One region of the Salinivibrio sp. MA351 genome, then DNA from elsewhere that is predicted to be linked to it. Evidence: riboswitches for the same ligand, from Rfam matches in the RefSeq annotation. Region 1 holds a riboswitch; the other holds the start of a gene.

What was found. Region 1 has a riboswitch for thiamine pyrophosphate ahead of thiD (bifunctional hydroxymethylpyrimidine kinase/phosphomethylpyrimidine kinase). Riboswitches for the same ligand answer to the same signal wherever they lie in the genome.
Region 2: linked by a shared signal. The riboswitch ahead of thiB (thiamine ABC transporter substrate binding subunit) and the one ahead of thiD (bifunctional hydroxymethylpyrimidine kinase/phosphomethylpyrimidine kinase) in region 1 are both predicted to bind thiamine pyrophosphate.

What each region holds. Positions count from the first base shown of each region.
Region 1 is NZ_MUFG01000006.1:41,743-47,779, forward strand. It holds gene BZG78_RS05305 (ATP-binding protein) at 1-1,103, shown strand, start outside; gene BZG78_RS05310 (EAL domain-containing protein) at 1,100-2,893, shown strand; TPP riboswitch at 2,948-3,048, shown strand; gene thiD (bifunctional hydroxymethylpyrimidine kinase/phosphomethylpyrimidine kinase) at 3,111-3,980, shown strand; gene BZG78_RS05320 (ion channel) at 4,004-5,029, opposite strand; partial or broken gene BZG78_RS15570 (methyl-accepting chemotaxis protein) at 5,528-5,914, shown strand; gene BZG78_RS15575 (CZB domain-containing protein) at 5,978-6,037, shown strand, end outside.
Region 2 is NZ_MUFG01000005.1:57,534-63,570, forward strand. It holds gene leuB (3-isopropylmalate dehydrogenase) at 1-602, shown strand, start outside; gene leuC (3-isopropylmalate dehydratase large subunit) at 627-2,048, shown strand; gene leuD (3-isopropylmalate dehydratase small subunit) at 2,058-2,660, shown strand; gene BZG78_RS04605 (DUF547 domain-containing protein) at 2,805-3,596, shown strand; TPP riboswitch at 3,635-3,736, shown strand; gene thiB (thiamine ABC transporter substrate binding subunit) at 3,789-4,775, shown strand; gene thiP (thiamine/thiamine pyrophosphate ABC transporter permease) at 4,781-6,037, shown strand, end outside.

The DNA.
Region 1 (6,037 bases):
CGAAGCACGAGGCAGAACGCGCCAATCAAGCCAAAAGTGATTTTCTCTCTGCCATGAGTCATGAGCTGCGCACGCCTTTAAACAGTGTGCTCGGTTATGCGCAACTACTACAACGATCCTCTTCTCCTCGCTTGACGGAGACGCAACGGCAATATGTTGATCAAATTCACCAAAGTGGTCGCCACTTACTCACCTTAATTAATGATGTGCTGGATCTTGCCAAACTTGAGGCAGGAAAAACGGTGGTCAATGTCACCTGGTATCCGGTTCGCGCCCTTGTCAGTGATGCCGTTCGAACACTACTCCCGCTCGCACAGCAACAGCACGTTGAGTTAGATGAGTGCCTACCCGCGGATCTGAGTGGCGACCTATATGTGGATCCAACCCGTTTCAAACAAGTGTTGATCAATTTACTCAGCAACGCGATTAAATATAACCATCCTCAGGGGCGAGTATGGGTTGAAGCCAGTCATCCATCGTCAACCTTGACGATCTCTGTATCAGATACCGGGATCGGCATCGCTGAAAATCGGTTAAACCATCTTTTTGAGCCTTTTAACCGCTTGGCCGCCGAACAATCACAGATTGAAGGGGCAGGTGTGGGGTTAGCGGTGAGCCATCAATTGGTTGTGCAAATGCAAGGCGAGATGTCAGTAAAAAGCCAGCCAGGCAAGGGCAGTTGTTTTGCAGTAACGTTCCCTTACCGAGCGTCGACGCGACCTGACGATCAAGGTTGTACGTGTCTCCGCGTGAGCCAGCCGCATCGCGTGCTCTATATTGATAATAACAGTGCCCGCCAGCGCCTGATGACCGATTGCTTTGAAGATTGGCCAATGTTGACACTCTATCATGCGCATGGGCTGTCACTGGCTGAGGCTGTTGCGCTCGCGTCTCCGCCATCGTTAGTCATTATGGCGGCTGATAGCGTTGCGGCAACGTCCGAACAAATACAAGCACTATTTGGCGACAAACCACTCATTGTTCTGACTGACAACCCATGCGACGAACCGCATAACAAACCGACATTACGACGTTTATCGCTGCCGCTCTCGTCAGCGGACTTGGCTGAGGCCATACAATTATTATTAGAGGAGAGGCTATGACAAAGGATCCGTCACAAGCACATATACTGATCATTGATGATCGACCGGAAAACATTCACTTACTGTCTACCATGCTCAAGCAAGCCGGTTATCAACAGCTGAATGGACTCACCGATCCTCGCCTTGTTACCGATGCTCTCTCCCCCGTTCCCGACCTGATTTTACTCGATATGCGGATGCCGCAGCGCTCTGGCTTACTGGTGCTGGATGATCTTAATGACGCTTTAGATGAGCATTGCCCGCCCGTGATGGTACTCACCGCAGATAATGACCTGAATTTGCGTAACCAAGCGTTATGCCGTGGCGCGATTGATTACATCAGCAAACCCTTTGATCACGATGAGGTGTTGCAACGGATTCAAAACCTTTTGCATCTGCAATTGAAAACCCGTAAAGAGCGCGATCAAGCGGCACGGCTGCAAATGCTGGTTAACAAACAAACGGCGGCTTTACGCGCGCTTTCTTTGACCCATCCGTTAACCGGGCTACCAAATCGTCGCGCATTATTAGATGCCGCTGAGCGCCAGCTGAGCAAAGGGCCGGTGACTGTGATGATGATTGCCTTAGATGGCATGGAAGCGGTGACCAAACACCAAGGCCATTTAATGACAGAGGCACTATACAAACAAGTGGCTAATCTGCTAGCCAATAGTACAGTGGCGCGCCCACATCGCATTGGCGTTTGGGATAGCACACGACTGGTGATGCTGATTGAAGAACACGATAACAATGCCGTAGAAAAAGCCGCGCGCATCAATCGGTTGATCAGCGGACATCACACGCTCGATGGGCGTTTAATGTTTTTACGTTGCCACATTGGTATCAGCCGCACGGAGCTTGAGACACAAGATGTGGCGCAACTGTTTCGTCAAGCCATTTTAGCGATTCCGACGGATGACCAACTTATCGGCGAATATCAGCCTGAGCTTGACAGCCAAGCTCAGCGCGCGCATTTGATTCGCACCGAATTAGGGCCAGCACTACAAAGCGGACAATTATCACTGGTGTATCAACCCAAATGGCGATTAGACGGCGGTTTGATGATAGGCGCGGAAGCGCTGTTGCGTTGGCAGCATCCGACCCTTGGGGCCATCAGTCCGGCGGAATTTATCCCCATCGCCGAACGCAGCGCAGACATGATCCAACTGGGCGACCACGTACTGGTGATGGCCTTAGCCGCGGTTGAATGTTGGCGAAAAAATAAACTGATCAACGATAGCTTTCACCTGTCAGTCAATGTTTCTGCCCAGCAGTTTCGCCCCGGCTTTGCTGACAGCGTCTTAGCTCGGTGCCAGGCAGTTGATGTCCCTTTGCATCTGATTCAATTAGAGGTCACAGAATCAGCACTGATCCAGCACATGTCGGTGGCACTGAAAGAGCTACAACAATTGCGAGATGCAGGCATGCATATTGCCCTCGATGACTTTGGCACCGGCTACAGCTCGCTCAGTTACCTTAAACAGTTACCGGTCGATTGGGTCAAACTTGATCGCAGCTTTATCCAAGACTTGGCTACCAACGCCAGTGATAAGCACTTGGTGGGTAGCGTGATTGATTTGGCCCATGGTTTTGGTCATGGTGTGGTCGCCGAGGGCGTCGAAAAAGAGGACCAGCAGTATGTGCTACAAACCATTGGCTGCGACCAAGTGCAGGGCTTTTTATACGCACGGCCCCTAATCCAAGAAGGATTTGAACAACTGCTTAAAACCGCCAACCAAGGCAACGCGACCATTAATAGCAACGCAACGAACAATAGCAATGCAACCAGCAACAGTAATGAGATGGCCTAAACGCGCAATTAGCGCCATCATACTTGCGCTTTATCACTAAGGTTTATATTCTGACCGTGTTAGTCGGGGAGCAAGCAATTGCTGAGACTGCGAAAGCAGGACCCGTAGAACCTGATCCAGTTAGCACTGGCGGAGGGAACTGACGTGCTCAGCACACAAGGTCGCGCCATCGTGCGTGGTTTTGTCTCCTTCCGCCCCTCATGATTAAGGGGCCAATATGAACCAATCACCACCTGTTATTCTCACCATCGCCGGCTCAGACAGCGGTGGGGGGGCTGGTATTCAAGCCGATATTAAAGCGATTTCAGCCACGGGCGGCTATGCCTGCTCGGCGATCACCGCCTTAACTGCACAAAATACCTGTGGCGTTGAGGCCGTTTCGCCGGTCGACCCAGCGTTTGTTCGCGCGCAACTGAATGCTGTGTTATACGACATGCCGGTACGTGCCGTGAAAATCGGCATGCTCGCCAACCAAGCGATTATTCGCGAAGTAGCTGCTGTGCTCGCGCGCTCCCCGCACTTACCAGTCGTGCTCGATCCGGTCATGATCGCCACCAGCGGCGATCCGTTATTAGATGATGACGCCATGGATGCACTGATCAATACATTGATCCCGCGCGCGACCATTTTAACCCCCAACTTGCCAGAGGCCGCGCGTTTAACCGGGTGTCCTGTTCCGACAACCACCGAAGAGATGTACGCCTTAGTGCCGGCACTGCGCAAGCTCGGATGTCCGTATGTGATGCTAAAAGGTGGGCACTTGCATCATGCGCCAGAGAGTCTGGATGTGTGGATTAGCCGAGATACGTGTCAAACCCTGAGTGCACGCCGCATTGAAACGCCTAACACCCATGGCACAGGCTGTTCACTGTCGGCGGCGATTGCCTCGTTTTATGCGCAGGGACTGACACCCATCGACGCCGGGCGAGCGGCTAAGCGTTATCTCACTGACGCCTTAGCGCATAGCCAACAGTTAATCGTTGGAAGAGGGGCAGGGCCGGTACATCATTTTTTCGCCTACCCCGCTGATGAGAGTGTTTATTTATCCAAGCATGCGTTGGTTGAATCGCACGCTCTCGTTAAATAATGCACTTTGATTAGATAGCGTGCTTACGCGGCGGACCAATGTGGCAAGCGCTGGGCGGCGATATAAAAAAGACGGTCGCCCGGCAATACTTTTGTCCCCACTGGCGGGTTTAAGATAATACCTTGGCCTTGGTCGATCCCAATTAAGGTGGCGTCATATTCTTGCTTGAGCTGACCAAAGAGATCGCCGGTATCGATTTCTGTTGCGTTACTCGGATAACGGGCACAGTATTGCGTCATCCCTTGTGACGTGCTCAAAAGCTCATGATGCAACTGACTTGAACCGGGATCCACCGCCGCTTTTGCTAGCATTTCGACCGACACCGACGGCACACATTCCGCATGCGGGTAGTGCTGTTTGAGGATTTGGCTTATCGCATCATCTTGAAAATACGCCAATAAATGCGCTGACAGATTTTTATGTGCGCAGAACAGAGCCGCTGACAAAGTAATATCATCTTCTGGGTTATCAATAATAATACTCGAGGCATGCTCGACCTTGGCGCGGGCAATGCCTTCAGCATCGGTAAAACTTGCCACGCGCACAAATTCCACCTCACCAGGCAGTGGGTTTTCGATTTCTGCGCGCGCACAAAGCACAATCGGGCGCTCACCATGCACTCCGCTTTGCAATAAACGAATAAGCTGTATCGTACGTTGTCCGTTCCAGCCTAAGATAAGAAGATGATTTTTCACACTAATACTCCGTTTTCCTTGTAACCCGCGTCGCCAATAATCCACCAGTGATCCGGTGACATGCCCAATCACCACCGCAAACAACCCTAAGCCGCCGGGAATAATCCAAAAAGACGTGATCCATTGCCCCCACTCAGTAACGGGGGAATAATCGCCGTAGCCAACGGTCGAGGCCGTCACAATCAAGTAATACACATAGCGGCTCAGCGACTGGGTCATCGCGGTCTCGCCCGCTCCATATAAAAGTAGCCAGCCAATCACGCCATAGGCGAGTACCACCAAGCCGAGCATACGCCCGTTCAAATGGGCGAAGCGGCTGATAATCCAACGTTTAAAAAGCAACCAAAAGGTCATAAATTTTCGCTCATTCACTTCAGTGATCGCAGTATGAAGTGATTTGCGTCAGGTTTACAGTGTAAATCAGGCGCTTGGCGTCAATGCGATCACACTTTGCTTGGATAATCCTACAAAGCCAATTTAAAGCGTTAAAATATTATAAAAAGCTTAATTACGTCATTAGGAGTCAGCGTGTTTATATCTCGGCGTCAACTTGAACAAGAGCAGCAAAAGCAGGTTGCTCTGCAGCAAAAAATTGAGCAAATTAATCATACTATCGACGCGCTGAATACAGAGAAAGGCGCATTGCAGGCAGAGCTGGATACCGTCGCGAAAAAACGCCAAACCGGCAAAGCGATCGACGCCAACTTATGCCACTTTGGTGATTCGATTAACGCCACCCAATCCTCTCTGGCCACCTTGGCGGACACCATTAACGGTGAAAAAGAGCGTGTGACCGAAGTGAGCCACCAAGCGGCATCATGTGCCGAGCAAGTCAATGACCTTGCGCGCCATGTGCAGTCGTTATCTTCGCAATGTCAGCAATCGTCGGAAGCGATTCGTTCGCTCGATCAACATGCCCAAGAGGTGAGTGGCATTGTCAATTTAATTCGCGATGTCGCCGATCAAACCAACCTGCTGGCGTTAAACGCAGCCATTGAAGCGGCACGCGCCGGCGAGCAGGGCCGAGGGTTTGCGGTGGTTGCTGATGAAGTACGCAACCTTGCCGAGCGCACGTCCACTGCCACCCAAGATATTACCCAGCTGGTGGAAAAAATTCGTGCGGGCAGCAGCCATGCGTGTACGCTCACCGATACCCTTGCCACTGAAGCCATTCAATACAGCGAACAAGGCCAACAGGTTGCCGATGCCATGGCCACCCAAAGTGAGCAAGCACAGCACAGCCGCACCACCATTAAAGCCTCTGCACTGCGCGCCTTTTGTGAACTGGCAAAACTTGACCATATCAGCTTTAAATTTGCGATATACCGCGTGGTATTGGGCGAAGACAGCATGATGGCGGAC
Region 2 (6,037 bases), on a different contig from region 1:
CGGAAGTCTATCATCGCTATGAAATTGAGCGCATCGCACACATCGCCTTTCAATCCGCCCAGCTTCGCCACAAACAAGTGTGCTCAATCGACAAAGCCAATGTACTGCAAAGCTCAATGCTGTGGCGCGAGGTGGTAGAAGCGGTGGCAAAAGATTATCCGGATGTCAGCTTAAGCCATATGTATATCGACAACGCGACCATGCAGCTGATTAAAGACCCGTCGCAATTTGATGTGATGCTGTGTTCAAATATTTTCGGCGACATCATCTCTGATGAGTGCGCGATGATCACAGGCTCTATGGGCATGCTGCCCTCAGCCAGTTTGAACGCGAGTAAATTTGGCTTGTATGAGCCAGCCGGTGGCTCCGCGCCCGATATCGCCGGGCAAAACATTGCTAATCCAGTGGCGCAAATTTTATCAGCGGCACTTATGCTGCGTTACTCGTTGGGCGAAGAAAACGCGGCCTGTGCGATTGAACACGCAGTGAGCCAAGCGCTGGCAGCCGGTGAACTGACAGCCGATCTGGCCGGTAACCATCCAGCACTGAGCACCGAGCAGATGGGCGATCGTATCGCCGCCTATATCCGCCAAGGCGCATAATCATTACCCGTAAGGATACGAGCTATGTCGAATGCAAACACCCAGCAAGGCGCCAAGACCTTGTACGAAAAAATTCACCAGTCTCACGTGGTCACTGAGCAACCAGGCGAAGCGCCGCTACTGTATATTGACCGTCACTTGGTGCATGAGGTGACCTCGCCACAAGCGTTTGACGGCCTGAGAGAGAAAGGCCGTCCGGTGCGCCAAGTGAGCAAAACCTTCGCCACCATGGATCACAATGTATCCACCGAAACCAAAGACATTAACGCGTCAGGGGAAATGGCGCGCATCCAAATGGAAACCTTGGCTAAAAACTGCGAAGAATTTGGCGTCACCCTGTACGACTTGAATCACCCCTACCAAGGCATTGTCCATGTGATGGGGCCCGAGTTAGGGATTACTTTGCCTGGCAATACCATCGTCTGTGGTGATTCTCATACGGCAACTCACGGTGCTTTTGGTGCACTGGCCTTTGGTATTGGTACCTCCGAAGTCGAACACGTACTGGCCACCCAAACGCTCAAGCAATCCCGCGCCCGCACGATGAAAATTGAAGTCACGGGCAAAACCGCCCCCGGGATCACCGCCAAAGACATTGTCCTAGCGATTATCGGCCAAGTCGGTCATGCCGGCGGCACCGGACACGTGGTGGAATTTTGCGGTGACGCCATTACCGACTTGTCCATGGAAGGGCGAATGACGGTCTGCAACATGGCGATCGAATTGGGCGCAAAAGCGGGCCTGATCGCCCCCGATGAGACCACATTTGCCTATTTAAAAGACAAGAAATTTGCTCCTAAAGGTGAACAATGGCAGCAAGCGGTCGATTTTTGGCAAACCTTGCACTCGGATGCCGATGCGCAATTTGATCGTGTCGTGACACTCGATGGCAGTCAAATTCATCATCAGGTCACCTGGGGGACCAACCCCGGCCAAGTGGTTAGTGTGCACGATAGCGTGCCGGCTCCTGAGCACATGGCAGATCCGATCGCGCGCCACTCGGCGGAACGCGCGCTGAAATACATGGGGCTAACCGCAGGCCAAGCCATAACAGATATCCAAATTGATAAAGTGTTTATTGGCTCATGCACCAACTCTCGAATTGAGGACATGCGCGCAGCCGCGGCGGTCGCCAAAGGTCGGCACGTCGCAGATAGCGTCCATGCCATGGTGGTGCCAGGCTCAGAGCAAGTGCGTGCCCAAGCAGAGCAAGAAGGGCTGGATGTGATTTTCCGCGAGGCGGGCTTTGAGTGGCGCTTACCCGGCTGCTCAATGTGCTTGGCGATGAACAACGATCGCTTAGGCCCCAAAGAGCGCTGTGCATCGACCAGCAACCGTAACTTTGAAGGCCGCCAAGGCCGTGAAGGCCGTACCCACTTGGTCAGCCCAGCCATGGCCGCTGCCGCCGCCATTGCCGGTCACTTTGTTGACGTTAACCAATTATAAGGAGGCCTTATGTCAGGCATACACACTCATACCGGCATTGTTGCCCCATTGGATGCGGCAAACGTCGACACCGATGCGATCATCCCCAAACAGTTTTTGCAAAAAGTCACCCGCACCGGATTCGGCCAGCACCTGTTTCACGATTGGCGCTTTTTAGACGATGCGGGCAAACAGCCGAACCCCGAGTTTGTGCTCAATCAAGCGCGCTACCAAGGGGCGAGCGTGTTACTCACCCGCGAAAACTTTGGCTGTGGCTCGTCACGCGAACATGCTCCTTGGGCGCTGGATGATTACGGTTTTAAAGTGATTATCGCCCCCAGTTTTGCCGATATTTTCTATGGCAACTGCATTAATAACCAAATGGTGCCGGTGACCCTTGAAGAAGGCCAAATCGATGCTTTATTTACGTATGTGGCCGAAAATGAAGGCGCGGCGGTAACGCTAGATTTGCCCGCCCAAACCATCCGTGCCGGTGAACACTGCTTTAGCTTCCGGATGGATGATTTTCGCCATCATTGCTTACTCGAAGGTTTGGATAGTATCGGGCTGACGTTACAGCACGAAGCGGAAATTTCGCGCTTTGAGCAGCAAATACCTGATTTTTTGGTGTAATACCATCCACTCATCTCTCGCCAATAAGTGCTGATTATTCCGCATTTATTGGCGTTCCTTCCCATTTTTCTATCCTCAATGAAACCAACCGCTGACTCGCTTGGTCTAGTCTCAAAGAAGGTTTGATCGCATTAAGGACTGACAATGCAAAAACATTTGATACTTCTGTTCGGGCTAGTGTTTCCGCTCATCAGTCAAGCCGCGCCCAAAGCGGACTACTGGGCAATGTGGGATGCACATAATCCTGACAGCCAAGCCACCTTCACGCATCACAGTTGGCAAGTATTACTCGATAAGTATTTACAGCCTCAGGGGCAGCACACCTTATTTAACTACGCAGCCGTCACCGAGGCCGATAAAGCGACCCTCGATCATTACATTCGCATGCTTACCGAGCGCGATCCGCGCACCCTGAGCAAAGACGAACAATACGCGTATTGGGTTAACCTCTACAATGCGGTCACGGTGACGCTGATTTTGGACAACTATCCAGTCAGTTCGATCACCAAACTCGGTGGGCTGTTTAGCTTTGGTCCGTGGGATGATGACGTAGTGACGGTGGCTGGCGAATCCCTCACGCTCAATGATATCGAACACCGTATTTTGCGTCCGCTATGGCAAGATCCGCGTACCCACTATGCGGTCAATTGTGCCAGCCTTGGCTGCCCTAACCTGCAACCGCAAGCCTTTCAAGCCGACACCTTGGACGCGCAATTAGAACAAGCCGCCTACTCCTTTATTAATAGTGATAAAGGCGTGAGTCAACAGGGGAATCAGTGGCAGCTTTCTTCTATCTATGAGTGGTTTGAGACTGACTTTGGCGGCAGTGAACAAGGGGTGATCACCCATATCAATCAATATAGAGACATCAAGCTTCCCAAGGATGCACGCTTGGATTATGACTACGACTGGACGCTTAACCAACTCGCGGATTAAAAGGCTTGGTGAACACTAAGCCAATCAGTACAATAGCACCGTACTCATTGGGGAGCCTCACGGCTGAGATTGCGCGCGGCGCTAAACCCATCGAACCTGATCCAGCTAACACTGGCGTAGGGATTGAGACTTGATGTTGCCATCAACTTGCCTCAACACCCACGCCCAACTTAGGAGCGTGCTGTGAAAGTTATTACCTCTGTTCTCACTCTGGTTTCTTTATCGCTGTTATCACTCAGCGCCCGAGCCGCCGACCCTCTGACGGTCTATACCTATGATTCTTTTATCGCCGATTGGGGCGCAGGGCCAAAAATCAAAGCCGAATTTGAAAAACGCTGTGACTGCCAATTAGAGTTTGTGTCTCTTAGTGACGGTGCTGCTCTGCTTAATCGCTTACGTATCGAAGGCAATACTACCAAGGCTGATATTGTACTCGGTATGGATACTAACTTGATGAAAGAAGCTGAGCGTAGCGGCATTGTCGCCGAGCACGCGGTGAATACGGAGCGCCTGCAGGTACCCGGCGGTTGGGATAATCCCTACTTTATCCCCTACGATTACGGCTACTTTGCCTTTGTGTATGACACCACGCGTTTGCTCGACCCACCCAAAAGCTTGAAGGCTTTGATTGAGGAGCGTGACGATATCAGTGTGATTTACCAAGATCCACGTGTGTCAACAGTTGGCCAAGGCTTGATGCTGTGGATCCAAAAAGTATACGGCGATCAAAGCCAGCAGGCATGGCGCGACCTTGCCGACAACACTATTACCGTGACCAAAGGCTGGACCGAAGCGTACAACATGTTCCTCAACAAAGAGGCAGATATGGTGCTTTCATACACCTCTTCGCCCGCCTATCACCTGGTCGCTGACGATGATGACCGCTTTGCCGCCGCCATGTTTGAAGAAGGCCATTATATGCAAATTGAAGTGGCGGCGAAGTCTGCTTATACCGACCAACCAGAACGCGCCGATGCGTTTCTACAATTTATGCTCAGTGACACAGCACAGTCTGTGATCCCAACCACGCAGTGGATGTACCCGGTCACCGATGTTAGCTTGCCTGACGCCTTCTATACGCTGAACAAACCAGAAGAGAGCCTGTTGTACCAGCCCGATGAAGTGATGGGTAACCGTCAGCAATGGGTGCGCGATTGGCAAACCGCTTTGGTTGAATAACGTCGATGCTCAACCCTTCTCGAACCTGGCCGGGCAGTCTCGCGGCCAGCTTGGTCGTGTTATTAATTGGCAGCGCACTCTGGGCGCTGTTCTTACACAGTCAAGACTTGAAGCTGTCCGCCCTGTGGCAAGATGCCTATCTGCGCCATGTCACGCTGTTTAGCTTTAAGCAGGCTACCTTATCTGTGGTGCTCAGCGTTGGGCTCGCCATTCCTGTGGCCCATGCGCTGGCTCGGCGACAATTTCCAGGGAAAGCTTGGCTACTCAAACTGTTTGCCATGACCCTGGTGCTGCCGGTATTGGTGGGCGTGTTTGGATTGGTTGCCATCTACGGCCGCAGCGGTTGGATTGCACAAGCCTTCGCGCAATTTGATGCGGCGATGCCATTTTCTCTCTATGGCTTAAGCGGCATTTTGCTTGCGCATGTTTTCTTTAACCTGCCTTTTTCGGCCCAATTGATGGTGCAGGCCTTGGAAGGGATCCCGGCGGATCAAAGGCGCCTGGCAACCCAGCTTGGTCTAAGAGGCTGGCAACGTTTTCGCCACCTTGAATGGCCTTATCTGCGGCAAAGTCTACCCCATGTCGTCGGACTGGTATTCATGCTGTGTTTCACCAGCTTCGCCACCGTGATGGCATTAGGCGGTGGCCCCAAAGCGACCACCATTGAATTGGCTATCTATCAAGCCATTCATTTTGATTTTGACTTACAAACCGGTGCCGCTCTGGCGCTGTGGCAAATGCTCTTGTGCGGCACCTTTGCTTTTATTGTGCAAACACTGACTCGGCCGATTGCCAACACCCCCAGCGAAGTGCAACCGCTTCCATCGGCACTCGATAGTCGCACGGCGAAGTGTTGGGACAGTCTCTGGATTGCGCTGACTTTATTGTTGGTTCTACCACCTCTCGGGGTTGTGATCGCGCGTGGCCTTAACCCTAGCGCGTTAATTGTGCTGAACGACACAGCATTATGGCAAGCCACCATGCATTCACTGCTTATCGCTACCGGCGCAACCGTCTTGGCCTTCGTGTTGGCCACCTCTGTCATCTTAGCCAGTCGTCATTGGCGCTTGAACGGGCGTAAGAAACAAGCGAATGGCATTGAAACGTTAGGGGCGATGATTTTAGTGGTACCCAGTATTGTCCTCAGTACCGGGATTTTTTTACTGTTTCGCCAGTTTAGCGATGTATTCAGCTTGGCGCTGTGGTTGGTGATGGCCGTGAACGCCCTGATGGCGTTGCCCTATTTAATAAAAGTACTGAGC